DNA from 3 places in the Ureibacillus sp. FSL E2-3493 genome. Region 2 is predicted to be linked to each of the others. Evidence: riboswitches for the same ligand, from Rfam matches in the RefSeq annotation. Region 2 holds a riboswitch; each other region holds the start of a gene.

Region 1 (4,791 bases), 1.4 Mb from region 2:
ATCCACTCGATACAACCATCTAATACGTGTTCAACAAATACCATCGTTTGTTTTTTTTTTTCGATAATTGGTGTAGTAAATCAAATATTTCCTGTCTACCTTTCGGATCTAGTTGGGCTGTTGGTTCATCAAAAAACAACACTTCGGGTTGTAATGCTAACAGGCAAGCCAACGCCAATCGTTGCTTCATTCCACCTGATAATGTTTCAATCGGTGTTCTCTTATCTACGTTCAAACCGACTTGCCCCATTAAGTCTGCAATCATTTTGTCCATCTCATTTCGAGGAATAGATCGATTTTCCAGACTAAAAGCAATCTCTTCATCTACATGCAACATACAAAATTGAGAATCCGGATCTTGGAACATCACGCCAACATGTTTTCTAGAAAATACTTCACCATTTACTTCGGCCTCAATATGTTCCGGAATAATACCAGCAAGGGCGGAAATCAAAGTTGATTTCCCACTCCCACTAGGTCCTAAAATTAATACTTTTTCCCCTTTATTTATGGACAACGTTATATTTTGAAGCGATTGTTCAGAGCGATTGTAGAAGCGAATAAACAAGTTTTTACAGCCTAGAAACGTTTTCATTGATCTCGCCCTTTTTTCTCGTCTGTTTCATAATTTCATATTGTTCTAACACCCCTGTTTTGGCTAAGGCGTCTACTACCACTTTCCCTAACCATCCTCCGAGAATCGCTCCGCTAATAATATGAATCGCTAATGTTGCAAAAAATACGCCCGTTGTGTAATAGCCAAAACCGTTAGCCAATAAGTTATAAACAATTCCTAAAACCCCCGCTAAAGCACCTGAAAGCATTAATGTAAAGAGGTTATAACGTTTATATCGAAATAAGGCAAAGGCTATTTCGGAACCAATCCCTTGGAAAACGCCTACTAACAGAGCCGATAAACCAAAGTGACTACCCGTTAGTAATTCAACAGCCGCTGCTGCAACCTCCGCGATAAAGGCTGCACCAGGTTTACGGATGATATAAGCAACGATTGGGCTAGCAATGACCCAAATCCCAAACATAAATCCTGCTCCAACTGGTCCGACTAGAGCGGAAATCGGAATCCAAAGGGTCGACCAGCCTAAATAAATAACACCGCAAGCTACGGATAAAATAACCGCAAGAACAACTTCTTTCATCTTCCACTTCATTCTTTGACAGCCTCCATTTTGACAGGCCATTCTTCCAGCCGATAAGCCATATCCCAAAACATATATTCAAGCTGGCAACTGAGTAAAAAATGATTTCGCATCTTGTCCTTTTCTTTCTCTGTTGCATCTAACGCCCATTCATCTAAACGTTCACAGAATTTTGTCGTAATGGAATCCGTACGACTACCATAGAAATGAATCCATTCGTAAAATGGATGGAATTGATCTGGTTTTACATCATTCAATAATTTCTTTCCAATCTCCCAGTAAGTCCACGGACAAGGTAATAAAACAGCTAAAATTTCGCCTAACGTTCCTTCATGGGCAACGGTCAGCATATGACGAATATATTGGTGAGCAGATGGTGATAACGGATATCCTTGTAACTCTTCGTATGGTACACCTGCGATTTGGCAAAAGTTTTGGTGCGGATGGGTTTCACTGTTTAAAACAAATGATATTTGTTGATTAAACATGGCCATATCTTCACGATTCTCGCACTTTGAAATAGCAATTCCATAGATTCGTATAAAGAAACTTAAATACTCAAAATCTTGTTTGACGTAATGGATTAATTGTTCCCTTTTTAAATCTCCTTTTGCGATTCCTTGTACGAAAGGATGTTCAAAAATTGCGTTAAAGATAGGAGTTGCTTCCCTCCTAAGTTCTGCTGAAAAACTCATGTTAATTCCTCCTTATTGGTTATAATCGGAAGACGTTCATTGGAGCCATTTTTCCTTCAACAACGAAAAAACCGCTCCAAAAAATGGAGCGGCAGAATAATTGTAAGCATACCCATGCACGGACTCCACTTTCCTACGCTAGTATGAACTAGATCAGGTTCAAAGGGTCCAGATTACTCTGTCTCAGCCAAAATGGCTCCCCTAGTGGTCTTTCCTATTAATTTAATTTTCACTCTACATCCGTTTTTTTTAAAAGTCAATTCAAATTTTTCCAACAAGGTTCAATTTAATACGAAGGGACTATAGGAAGATAGTGGTAAGGCAATGCTTTTATAGATTATTTTTATCTATAACGATACATCTTTTCCTTTTGACTTGTTACTAGGCGCAAACCAACCGAGTAGGGCAATAGCTACTAATACCCCATAGAAGATTAGTGTCCACGTAGTGCTGTGAGGGAAGTGATGATCCAACACACCGATATCCTCATGGGCAAGCGTGATTACAGCTAGTTTAACACCAACCCAAGCAACAATGGCATATGCTGTAGTTTCCAAAGCTGGACGTTTATCAAGAAGTTGTACAAACCAAGTTGCTGCAAATTTAATCAAAACAAGTCCAGCAATACCTCCAAGTAGTACAACGATAAATTGACCTGCATCCATACCACCAAAGTCGCCTAGTGGGGAATCTGGAAGACCGAGGGCAAGAGCAACTGCGGCTAGAATAGAATCAACTGCAAAAGCAAGATCCGCCAATGCTATCTTCCCTACAGTAGCACCAAAACCTTTCCCTGCGGATTCCTTTTCATCATCCTTATGAATATTCTTATTATCTTTACCAAACCGTGCCTGAATGACATGCTTTAATCCTAGATATAGAAGATAGGCAGCCCCTATCGCCTGTATTTGCCACACATTGGCGATAAAAGAAATGGCAAAAAGTGCACCAAATCTAAAAACAAAGGCCAATAGAATTCCGTAATTTATAGCTCTTTTTTTCTGTTCTTCCGGTAAATGCTTGGCAATAACTGCAAGTACTAGAGCGTTGTCAGCTGATAATAATCCTTCTAATCCAATTAGAATCAACAATGTCCAGGCATACTCTAACCATATTGACTCCATTTAAAAGACCCCAATCTGTAAATTTTAATGATATAAAAATCTCTATAATTATAGACTTTCCTAATTAGACACAAGGTATTCTTAATGGTTATTGGAAAACAATTTTTATTCCCATTAATGGTTAACCATTTAATTACTACTCAACAGCTATAGTTTTATGGTGATTTCGTCACTTTCTTTGAAAAAGAATATTTTCTTATTCGAAACCGATTGTTCTGGATACCTTGTATCAATTGCACTTATACGTAGTGTAATTTCTTCCAACGGCAAGGTGATATTAGCTAATAACAACTTTATTCGATGTTTTCCCTGCCTGATTGAAACTGACAAAATATAGTAATTCCTCCTTATTGGTTATAATCCGAAGACATTCATTGGAGCCATTTTCCTTTAAAAACGAAAAACGCTCAAAAAATGAAACTGCGGAATAATTGTAAACATTCCCATGTATGGACTCACTTTCCTACGCTAGCAAACTAGTTAGCTCTAATATTTAATCACCTTCATATCTAGTAAAAAGCCAATTGTAATAGTTAGTATTTTCATATCCATAGGTTCAGTATGATAAAAATATTGCAAATCGACAGTGGATATTTCCGGAAAGTCACATATTATTTCGGTTAAAGCCACTTTTAATCTTTCTTTTTCTTCTTCCAGAAGTTTTTCATCAAAATATACAATCCAAGTTAGTTTATTCTTTTCAACATTGGCATAGACCGCTTTTTTATTTTTAGGAATGGAGCGGATCCATTCGGTCGAATAAAATGTTTAAACATGCAGTTTTCTCCCTTAGCCGAAAACCCATCCATCGCCGATTTAACGGTTCAAAAAATTTCAAATCGCGCCGAACTAAATCGCACAACGTTCTATTTACATTACCAAGATATAAACGATTTATTAAAACAAATCACCGATGAAATTATCGACGTATTGTCGAATAAAGTAGGTGATTTAATTCATATGAAAGACCTCTCGAATCATGAACATTCGTCATTTTATTAGATTTCTTGTATGACCATCGGAAATGCATCGGTGTATTGTTTGAAATGCGGAAGTTTGAAAACGAACTATTTCATTTATTAAGCGACGAGGAGAGAAAATGCCGAAAAAGCAGTAACGAAAGAATACATCGACTTTGATATTAAAGTAGCCTCAATGACAGGATCATTATGTGGTGGTTAAAGGATGGTATTCACTTTAGTTCAGAATATATTGCCCGCCAAATATACTTATTTCAAAGGCCAACGAAAGAATAACATGAAAAATCTCACCTGCTTCATACAGATGAGATTTTCTTATTTATTTGGATTTCCAAACAGTAGATATAGCGGCAATACCTTGCGTAATTTGTTCCAACGACAAGGTGCCATAGCCGATAACAACTTTATTCGACGTTTCCCCTGTTCGATCAAATTGAAATTGGGAATAGGCATCAACGGTTACCCCTACTGATTTCGCCTTTTGCAAAGCTTGTTGTTCCGTTAAATAATCGGGTAAGTGTAAAACAATATGTAACCCCGCATCATCACCTGTAATTATAAACTCATCGCCTAGTCGATTTTTAATTTCATCGATTAAATGTTGTCGTTTCTCACTGTAAAGTTTTCGCATTTTCGCGATATGCTTTTCAAAATGCCCATCTTTCATAAAATGGGCGAGCACTACTTGATCCAATCTGGATACCATCGATTTGTCAAATTGCATAAACTGTTCGAAGGAATCCACTAAATGCATAGGCAAAATGATATAACTCACCCGTATAGAAGGAATCATTGTTTTAGAAAAAGAACCGAAATAAATGACCCGTTCTTCATA
Region 2 (4,791 bases):
CGGAGGATTTCTATTGATTTTAGTAATTTTTAGTTTTAAATCTATTAACAGTCTCTCTTCGGTTTGAACTTTGACAAATAGCGGAGATAACTGCTACTCCGTCTGCACCAGCTTGAAGAACTTCGTTAGAATTTTCCGTTGTGATGCCACCTATCGCGACTATTGGATAATTCGGATACTTGTTACGTATTTCCTTTATAAAACTTACACCAGTAGGAGGTTCTGCATCTGGTTTTGAAGTTGTCTTGAAAATAGGTCCAATTCCAACATAATCCGCTCCATTTAATACGGCTTTTGACATTTCCTCTTCATTATGGACGGAAACACCAATTATTTTTCCTTTAAATTGTTCACGAATGTTTACTAACGCCATATCTTTTTGTCCCACATGGATACCGTCTGCCTGTAATTTCAAGGCTAGCTCCACATCATCGTTCACTATAAATGGCACATGATAATAGTTGCATAAACGTTGACATGCTCTAGCAAACTCTACATATTCCTCCCCTTTTAATGCACGAGGACCTTTTTCCCTAAATTGAAACATTGTAATTCCTGCCTGCAAAGCATCTTCTAATACGTTTAAAGGCTCCTCTTTACAGTTTTCCGTTCCCATTATAAAATAAACTGCTAAATCACTACGATTCATCTACAATCACCTCATATTGGCCTTTCCTTTGTTGATAAGCAAAATGGTTGGTAGGTCCATGCCCGTGTCCGATATTTAACGGATTTTCAATCGCTAATTGAACAAATTTTTTCGCTTCAATCATTGCTTCCTTAAGGGATAATCCTCTCCCTAAAAAGGAAGTAATGGCTGCCGAAAAAGTACATCCTGTTCCATGGGTATGTTTTGTATGAATTCTTTTACTTATCATGGAAAAAGATGTTCCGTCGGCTAAATAAACTTTATCTGTTGCTGTATTTAGCTCCTTCGAATGACCGCCTTTCATTACAACACACTGCACTCCATATTGCAGCATTGTATGGGCTGCCTTTGTCATATGATCCTCGTTTTCTATTTTAATGCCGCTTATTACTTCTGCTTCAGGAATATTGGGTGTTAACACAGTAGCGATGGGCAACAAAGTATTCTTTAATGCATCTACCGCTTCTTTTTGTAGTAGACTTTCTCCACCTTTGGCAATCATCACAGGATCAATTACAAGTTGAACGTCTTTCTGTTGTAAGTAATTGGCGATGACTTCAATAATTTCAGCTGAAAAAAGCATCCCTGTTTTGACCGCTTTTACATGAAAGTCAGAAAAAACGGAAGTTAATTGTTGAAGTACGAAATCAGGTGAAGTAGGAAAAATCCCTTGTACACCTAATGTATTTTGAGCAGTAAGGGCCGTAATAACGGTTGTACCAAATACTTTTAGTTCTTGAAAGGTTTTTAAATCTGCTTGTATACCTGCTCCACCACCACTATCTGCACCTGCAATTGTCATGACAACGTCCATTGTTTACCACCTCTAGATAATAAATGAATACTGTTTATGATTTCTTCTTGAAATGTACCGAGTAGAAGGTGGTCACTCGCCAACTCCGCTACACGTTTATAATCCATGAATAACTCACATAAATTGGATAATGGGTTCCCTTCAAGGGTTAAAGCTGCAGCGCTTAACGCACTTAGTAGACATCCAGTACCAGTAACTTGGGTCATTAATTCATGTCCACCAACTGTCCAATATTCTAGATAGCCATCTGTTAGAAAATCCTTTGATCCTGTAACAGCAACAAGACAGTTATATTTTATTGCAACTTGTTTTGCTACAGTTGGTAGATCCATGTCCCCGTTACCACTATCCACCCCTCTACCTTGCCATTCTACCTCTGCGATGGTTGCTAATTCGCCCATATTACAGCGTATTAGTTGAACGTTTACTTTTTCTAGAATATCTTTAATCGCTCGTTGTCGATATTTTGTAGCTCCAACACCGACGGGATCTAGTACAACTGGGATGTTTAACTCGTTTGCTTTTTTTCCAGCAATCATCATAGATTCTAACGTTCGAACATTTACGGTTCCTAAATTAATTAATAAGCCATTTGCTATAGAAACCATTTCTTCTACTTCTTCCATTTCATCTGCCATTACTGGTGATGCGCCTGTAGCTAATAATCCGTTTGCTGTAAAATTAGCTACAACATAGTTTGTAATACAATGAACTAATGGATTTTTTTTTCGAATACTCGACAACGTCATATTACTTTCACCTCGGTATTTTTTTCGATTCCTTTGTATAGCTAATTTTTATAAATAAATATCCGCCTGTAAAACAGGCGGTTTTAGTAACGCCCTATAAGGGCTCCTTACTAACTGCCCCTAAAGGGGCTTTTTTAATTGACCGTCAACCGTATTTGTTCTTTAATCTCGTTTAAATGGGTCTATATATTCTCTACTCGTCATTTGATCACGTAATCGATCTTCAGCTTCTTGTTCCCTAATGTATTTTGCTACCGCTTTTTCGTTAAGACCTACTGTAGTGACATAATATCCTTTTGCCCAAAACGTTCGATTTCCGTGTTTATATTTTAAATTTGCATGTCTATCGTGAATCATTAAAGAACTCTTTCCTTTTAAATAGCCTACGAATTGTGATACGGATAATTTTGGAGGAATTTTAACCAGCATATGTATATGATCTGGCATTGCATGTCCTTCTATGAGTTCTACGTCTTTCATTTCACATAGACGTCTTAAAATCGCTCCGATGTCTTTTCTTAATTCACCGTAGATTACTTTCCTTCTGTATTTTGGTATAAAAACTATGTGATACTTACAATTCCATCTTGTGTGTGATAAACTATTGTCGCTCGACATTGAGCAAAACTCCTCTCGATTTGAATTTGGTTTGACGGCCATTTTCATTATATCGAGAGGAGTTTTTAATTCCATCTCCATTACCACCCTAAAAGTATATTTTCACACGTGCAGAGCACGTGGTTTTAAAAGAATTAATAAAAACGCCCTTTTGTTCAAAGACAAAAGAGCGTTTAAATTCCAAGATATCATTATGTATTCTCGAAAAAATCTTTGCTCCCTACGTCAGTCTTAACTGTCAGGTTCAAAGGGTCAGGTTTTAACCTTCTCAACGCAAATTGCGTCCCCCTGCAAGAGTATTTGATTGATTTCATATTAACATAAAACTAGTTTTCTACAAGTTAAATTAGGAACAAGAATTAAATAATGAACTAAGTCCTATAAAAAATTTTAGATTAAAAAGGTATTTCGTTAAGTTTTATAGGAGTTATTTGATCCTTTTCCCAATCTTCACGGATGAAAGCATAGCATAACGAGTCGTAAATCGTACCATTATCATTTTCCCATGCATTTCTGAAATAACCTTCTTTCACAAACCGACAATTATAGAGAGTTTTTCTCATCGCCAAATTATCCCATCGTGTATGAGCCTCAATTCGAATTTTTTTATCCGGTAAAGAAAAAAGATATTGAACAATCCAATCGACAGCTTGTGTCCCATACCCTTTTCCCCTTACCGTTTTATCTAACCGAATATCAAACAATGGTATCGTATCATTTATATCATCGATTACAATGAGACCAATTTTTTTATCTCCCTTTAAAATCCAAAATGTTTCTCGATTATGAAAATAACAGCCATTATGATAATTTTCAATGATTTGTTCTTTTGATGGATTGGGAATTGAATGGAATTCCCATGTATTTTTTGTCATAAAAGAAACTAAATCATCTAGTTCGTTTTCAAATTTCTTAAAACGAATATTATTCATTGGTATCACCCCTATCTTCTACATTCGACAAAAAGGGAATATTTTCCTTGTTTAAAATGATATTAAGAATTGAATCCCATTCATTAAAATCTTTCTTCGGACAAATCTTGATTAATAGACAGTGCCACTTTATAACCGTCTGCAGCAGAATTAATTAGTGAAGATGGGCTTATTCTCTTTAATTCACCTGCAATATAAACATTTTGACAAGACGTACGACCAAGTCCATCCGTTATAACCTCGCCGTGTTCGTTTATGTCACAATTGAATTGTACTAGAAAAGGATTCGGACGATAAAAGGTTGGTACAACAAAACCACCTGAACAGTTGACTTTTTCTCCAGATGCTAATTCGACTTGTTCAATATAGCCACGATCTCCGATTAAATTTCTAATAGGTTCCATTTTTACTAGTATGTTTCTTTTTTCTAGTTCACGAATTCCTCTTTTTGAAAATTCTCCACCGTTGGATAATACAACGAAATCCTTGGACCAATTATAGAGTAATTTCGCCATATGGAGGGCATGTTCTTCCATTTCTGCAATAATAATGAGCTGCTTATCCCTTAATTCCCAACCATCACAATAGGGACAATTAAATAAACTTTTACCATAATAATCCCTAATACTCGGTATAGAAAAATGTTCTTGGATTCCGGTTGCAAGTAAAAGTTTGTCGGAAATAAACTCCTGCCCATCTTTTGTTTTGGCAATAAATTGACCATTTTGATTCTTCGAAAGTTCTTGAACAGTCGTTTTGAAATAATGAACGGATGGATAGCGGGTTATCTCCCTCATTCCGATTTCTTTAAATTCCGCTGGTTTGATGCCATCACGGGTAAGAAAACCGTTGGATTGATTTGCTACTCGATTCCGATTTGTTCCATCATCAAAAAGAGCAATTTTTCTTCTAGCCCTACCTAAAGTCAAGCTCGCACTTAATCCCGCTGGACCTGCCCCTACAACTACACAATCAAATACATTCACTACTCTTCGATCCTTTACAAATTAATATTTATTATGTTTGCTT
Region 3 (4,791 bases), 1.2 Mb from region 2:
TAACTTATCCATTAAAAAAGGAATTGTTCAAATTAAGAATGCCTATTGCTATTTATTTTAGTTGGTCTACCTATCTACTAATTCTACATGGTTGGTACTTACTTGTTGATATGCAGTGGAAAGGTTTCGGTTTAAGCAGTGCCCTTTGGACAGTTATTCTTATGACAATCGGTACAGCCATTGCACTACATCTTCGTTATCATCATTTTGATATTGTGTATCCAATCGTTTTTATATGGTGTTATTTAGGAATTGCAGTTTCAAATGGTTTTGATGAACTTTTAGTAACGACCGCCGCTCTTTTCTTAATAGGTGTTTTGGTAGTGGGCATATTCTTTATGAAAAAAAATCCTGCGCACTTGAAGTAATTCTTCAAGTGAACAGGAATTTTTTTTTAATCTTCAATTTGTGTAATGATGATTGGTTTGTCTTTCGTAACAATAACCGTATGTTCGATTTGTGCTACTAAAGATTTGTCAGGTGTAATAAATGTCCACCCATCTCCAGCTTCCACAATATGTTCTGCTTTTTCGGATATGAATGGCTCTACAGCTAAAACCATTCCTTCCTTCATAATCGTTGCATCCCAAGCATCATAATAATTTAAAACGTGATCTGGTTTTTCATGTAGGGAACGGCCAATTCCGTGACCAGTTAAATTCATAATAACAGTTAAACCATTATCTCTCGCTTCCCGTTCAACTGCTTTACCAACTCGATTTAACTTTGAGCCCGCTTTTACTTTTGTCATCGCACGATCAAAGGCAGATTTTGCAACCGTACATAGCTTTTCCTTTTCAGTATAACCACTTCCTACAACAAAGGAAATACCCGTATCCGCAAAATATCCATTTAAAGAACCAGAAACGTCAATATTGACCATATCTCCTTCTTTAATTTCCTTTGAACCAGGAATCCCATGGGCAACTTCGTGGTTTACACTAATGCAAGTATAACCAGGGAAATCATATTCTCCTTTTGGTCCAGAAATTGCGCCTGCCTCTTCAAACATACGTCCTGCAATTTCATCTAACTCTTTTGTCGTAATACCCGGTTTTGTTGCTGCTTTCATGGCTTCACGAATTTCAGCGCAAATACGGCCAATTTTTTTCAATGCTTCTAATTCTTCTTTTGTTTGAACAATCATGTTAAACGTCCTTCCTATATACATATCTTTATATAATATACCATAATCGAAAAGGTTTTTATGACAATTGCACCTGATAGGAAATCGTTTTTTCTTTTCAGAATTATCTATACGTAGTCCTTTTTTAGATCGAATGATGGGATTATCTATTCAGTAATAAAACATTTCTCGAACTTTCATTGTTTCTATTTAAACAACTAAAAAACCAAGAATACCGTATCGATTCTTGGTTCTTCTTTATCATATTATAGAATTTATTTTATTAAGAATTGGCTTTTAGTAATCTAGGAGAAGCCGTAAAGATTAGTACACCAACGATCGCAGTTAAAATAATCGCTGGAATCATATAAGATCCGTTATAAACGATTGTGTACACCCAGACGTTTTGATCTCCTGCATACTCTGCAAAGAATACAGCACCAGCAATGGTATGTGCTGCGTAACGCAACAATCCACCAACAACTGTTCCAAAAACAATGTATAATCCCATTCTTTTTTTATTTAAATTCGTAGCAGCATCGACGATTTGCTTGCGGAATATACCTGCAAATCCGACTACTGAAAAGGCAACAATATAGTCTAGTAACCCTTGAGCCCAGTGAAGGATATAGCCACCAAGAAGGATTTGGATAAGACCGATTAATAGTCCAGTGATTATTCCAGCAGATAATCCCCAACGAATAGCGATTAAAAGAATCGGAACCATCACAAAACTAATAGAGCCACCTTGTGCCCATAACGAAAACGATAATTTGTCTAACACAACACCAATTCCCGCGAAAATAGCAATTTCAACGAGCATTAATAATCTTTTATTGTTCATAACAACTCTCCTCTCTTTTATTCCGATGTAGAACATTGAGAAGGAATAGAAATCTTCGCCCATTATTATTTGGAAACAATGCCCCTTTACTCCAAATAAATATCCGCCTGTAAAACAGGCGGTTTTAGTAACGCCCTATAAGGGCTCCTTACTAACTGCCCCTAAAGGGGCTTTTTTAATTGACCGTCAACCGTATTTGTTCTTTAATCTCGTTTAAATGGGTCTATATATTCTCTACTCGTCATTTGATCACGTAATCGATCTTCAGCTTCTTGTTCCCTAATGTATTTTGCTACCGCTTTTTCGTTAAGACCTACTGTAGTGACATAATATCCTTTTGCCCAAAACGTTCGATTTCCGTGTTTATATTTTAAATTTGCATGTCTATCGTGAATCATTAAAGAACTCTTTCCTTTTAAATAGCCTACGAATTGTGATACGGATAATTTTGGAGGAATTTTAACCAGCATATGTATATGATCTGGCATTGCATGTCCTTCTATGAGTTCTACGTCTTTCATTTCACATAGACGTCTTAAAATCGCTCCGATGTCTTTTCTTAATTCACCGTAGATTACTTTCCTTCTGTATTTTGGTATAAAAACTATGTGATACTTACAATTCCATCTTGTGTGTGATAAACTATTGTCGCTCGACATTGAGCAAAACTCCTCTCGATTTGAATTTGGTTTGACGGCCATTTTCATTATATCGAGAGGAGTTTTTAATTCCATCTCCATTACCACTCTAAAAGTATATTTTCACACGTGCAGAGCACGTGGTTTTAAAAGAATTAATAAAAATGGCGTCAGGACAGAGCCTAAACGCCATGAATGGAGTCGGTTTCTATCCACATCCCTTCGCAAGTACTAACTTACAGGTTCAAAGAGTTAGTGCAATAAGTGCACAATCTCAGCTGACTTCATCAGCTCCCCTTGTGGTAAATACATCATTTTTTATTGTTAGAACACATTTATTGTATCAAAGTATATGATTTTTTCAACTAGGTTATTAAGATAAAAATATGTGTCTTAAAAAAGAAAAGGAGAAATACTAGCTTACTTAATCGTTCCTTCAATTTCTCCATTTTTTGAAATGGTAAACTCTAAACTTTTTATCGGTAACTCTGATTCTAAAATTTCATTTAATGTATGATTTTTAACAAAATCTTCAACTTTAGCTTGCTCCTTTATTTGCACAAACTCCACCATGATTGGTTTACTTTTTAATCTCTCTAAAACACTATTAATTTTGCTTTTATTTTCAAATGAGAGAGTGCTATCGAAAACATACAATTTAATCAAGAAATATTTACTATTATAATAATCTTCAAAGTCTTCAATACCGTCTTTGTATTCTTTTATACTTTGTGTTAATAATTTTATTTTTGTATTCGCATTTGGTAAGTATTCTCGTACAATTTCGTTCATATATTCGGAACCTGGTTAATTTTTCCTTTTATCCTACTTATTCTTGTTTGATGTGTAATCTTTAAAACCATCTTTATCGATATAAAGTCTATATTCATTCAAAATCTTATAATCTTTTAAATTAGATTTATCAAAGAAAGATAAGCTACTAGGCTTTTCCAAAAAAGCTTTCGTAATCCTTATCCGAAATTAAAAAAACATTCATATAATATACTATTTCTGGGATTTAGCTGTGAATCTTTTCCATAATAAGCTGAAATGAAGTAGATGTAATTGTCGAATTCTCTTTTACAACAACTGAAGTTGTAATATATCTAGGAGAATATTTTTCAACATATTCAGCTAGCGTGATATCAAGATTTGTTTCTTCTTTATCATTAGCACTAAGATAAAACATATTAGTAGAAGTCTGTAATTCGACTCCATCCATTTCACCTTTTATTTCTTCATTTATATTCTCACTAATAATTCGTCCAATATAATCGTCTTTTAATTCACCCTCTTTTGTTGTAATCGCATTAAAATGGAGTGTTTCGTCATTTTGGGGGTAAACATATGTTTGAACCGTGCCGCTTCCACCTCTACGGGATCTTCCTCCAATTGAGGACACTTCAAATTTAAAACCATATTTATCCTCAAGCGATGTTTCAATCTTGTTAGACGTTGTTTCATTTAATGAGCTGCATCCACATAGAGTCAAGAGTGTAGCTACCATCACAACACTATCTAAAAACAATATTTTGTTTTCATTTCCAACCTACTCTCGCATAACTTTTAATTAATTTCCCCGATTTAACATGTTGTTTATAGCTTCGTCCGAATCGACGAAACCATCTTTTGTTAACTCAACAAAAACTTTACTATCATAGTCATAACCTTCTAAATCAGAGGGATCTATATTTGCCACATTCTTTAACGTTTTATTCACTTTTGTATATTCATCATCATTAAATATCCAATAAGTTGCGGAAATAGAAGGGCCATTAAACTGATTGTAAGTTTGTTGTACAATCGTTTTTAATTTTTCTGCTGTAATACTATCACCATTTTTCATGACAATTTCAACGAAAATATAGTCCGTTTTCGATTTTTCAATATATTCATCGATTGTCATATCTGTTGTAATATCAAAGGATTGTTCAGTATAACTATTAATCCATGAAGAAGCATCTAATCCTTGATCTTCAATCACTTTATTAAAAACCGATGCAAATTTATTCATTAAAAGCATCTCAGGGTAATTTTCAATAATGTTTTTTGATTTGTCCATAATGGCTGTAAATAGAATGTCAGATTCTAATGCTTTCACATACGTCGTTACCGTATCATTACTTTTCGTCCCCCACCGTTCCCCTAAATATTGAACTTCAAAGGATTCATTGTACTTTTCG

The links. Region 2 has a riboswitch for thiamine pyrophosphate ahead of tnpA (IS200/IS605 family transposase). Riboswitches for the same ligand answer to the same signal wherever they lie in the genome.
Region 1: another riboswitch for thiamine pyrophosphate. It lies ahead of tenA (thiaminase II); the one in region 2 lies ahead of tnpA (IS200/IS605 family transposase).
Region 3: another riboswitch for thiamine pyrophosphate. It lies ahead of tnpA (IS200/IS605 family transposase); the one in region 2 lies ahead of tnpA (IS200/IS605 family transposase).

The regions. Positions count from the first base shown of each region.
Region 1 is NZ_JBBOPK010000001.1:384,954-389,744, reverse strand. It holds partial or broken gene MHH69_RS02100 (ABC transporter ATP-binding protein) at 1-595, opposite strand, end outside; gene MHH69_RS02095 (ECF transporter S component) at 573-1,169, opposite strand; gene tenA (thiaminase II) at 1,166-1,852, opposite strand; TPP riboswitch at 1,966-2,065, opposite strand; gene MHH69_RS02085 (TerC family protein) at 2,200-2,976, opposite strand; partial or broken gene MHH69_RS02080 (TetR/AcrR family transcriptional regulator) at 3,741-4,232, shown strand; gene pdxR (MocR-like pyridoxine biosynthesis transcription factor PdxR) at 4,276-4,791, opposite strand, start outside.
Region 2 is NZ_JBBOPK010000001.1:1,735,654-1,740,444, forward strand. It holds gene thiE (thiamine phosphate synthase) at 20-649, opposite strand; gene thiD (bifunctional hydroxymethylpyrimidine kinase/phosphomethylpyrimidine kinase) at 639-1,463, opposite strand; gene thiM (hydroxyethylthiazole kinase) at 1,448-2,212, opposite strand; gene tnpA (IS200/IS605 family transposase) at 2,375-2,830, opposite strand; TPP riboswitch at 3,031-3,130, opposite strand; gene MHH69_RS08790 (GNAT family N-acetyltransferase) at 3,226-3,762, opposite strand; gene MHH69_RS08795 (NAD(P)/FAD-dependent oxidoreductase) at 3,846-4,748, opposite strand.
Region 3 is NZ_JBBOPK010000001.1:2,948,663-2,953,453, forward strand. It holds gene MHH69_RS15270 (hypothetical protein) at 1-368, shown strand, start outside; gene map (type I methionyl aminopeptidase) at 395-1,147, opposite strand; gene thiT (energy-coupled thiamine transporter ThiT) at 1,410-1,970, opposite strand; gene tnpA (IS200/IS605 family transposase) at 2,174-2,629, opposite strand; TPP riboswitch at 2,809-2,916, opposite strand; gene MHH69_RS15290 (hypothetical protein) at 3,029-3,400, opposite strand; gene MHH69_RS15295 (hypothetical protein) at 3,627-4,115, opposite strand; gene MHH69_RS15300 (hypothetical protein) at 4,179-4,791, opposite strand, start outside.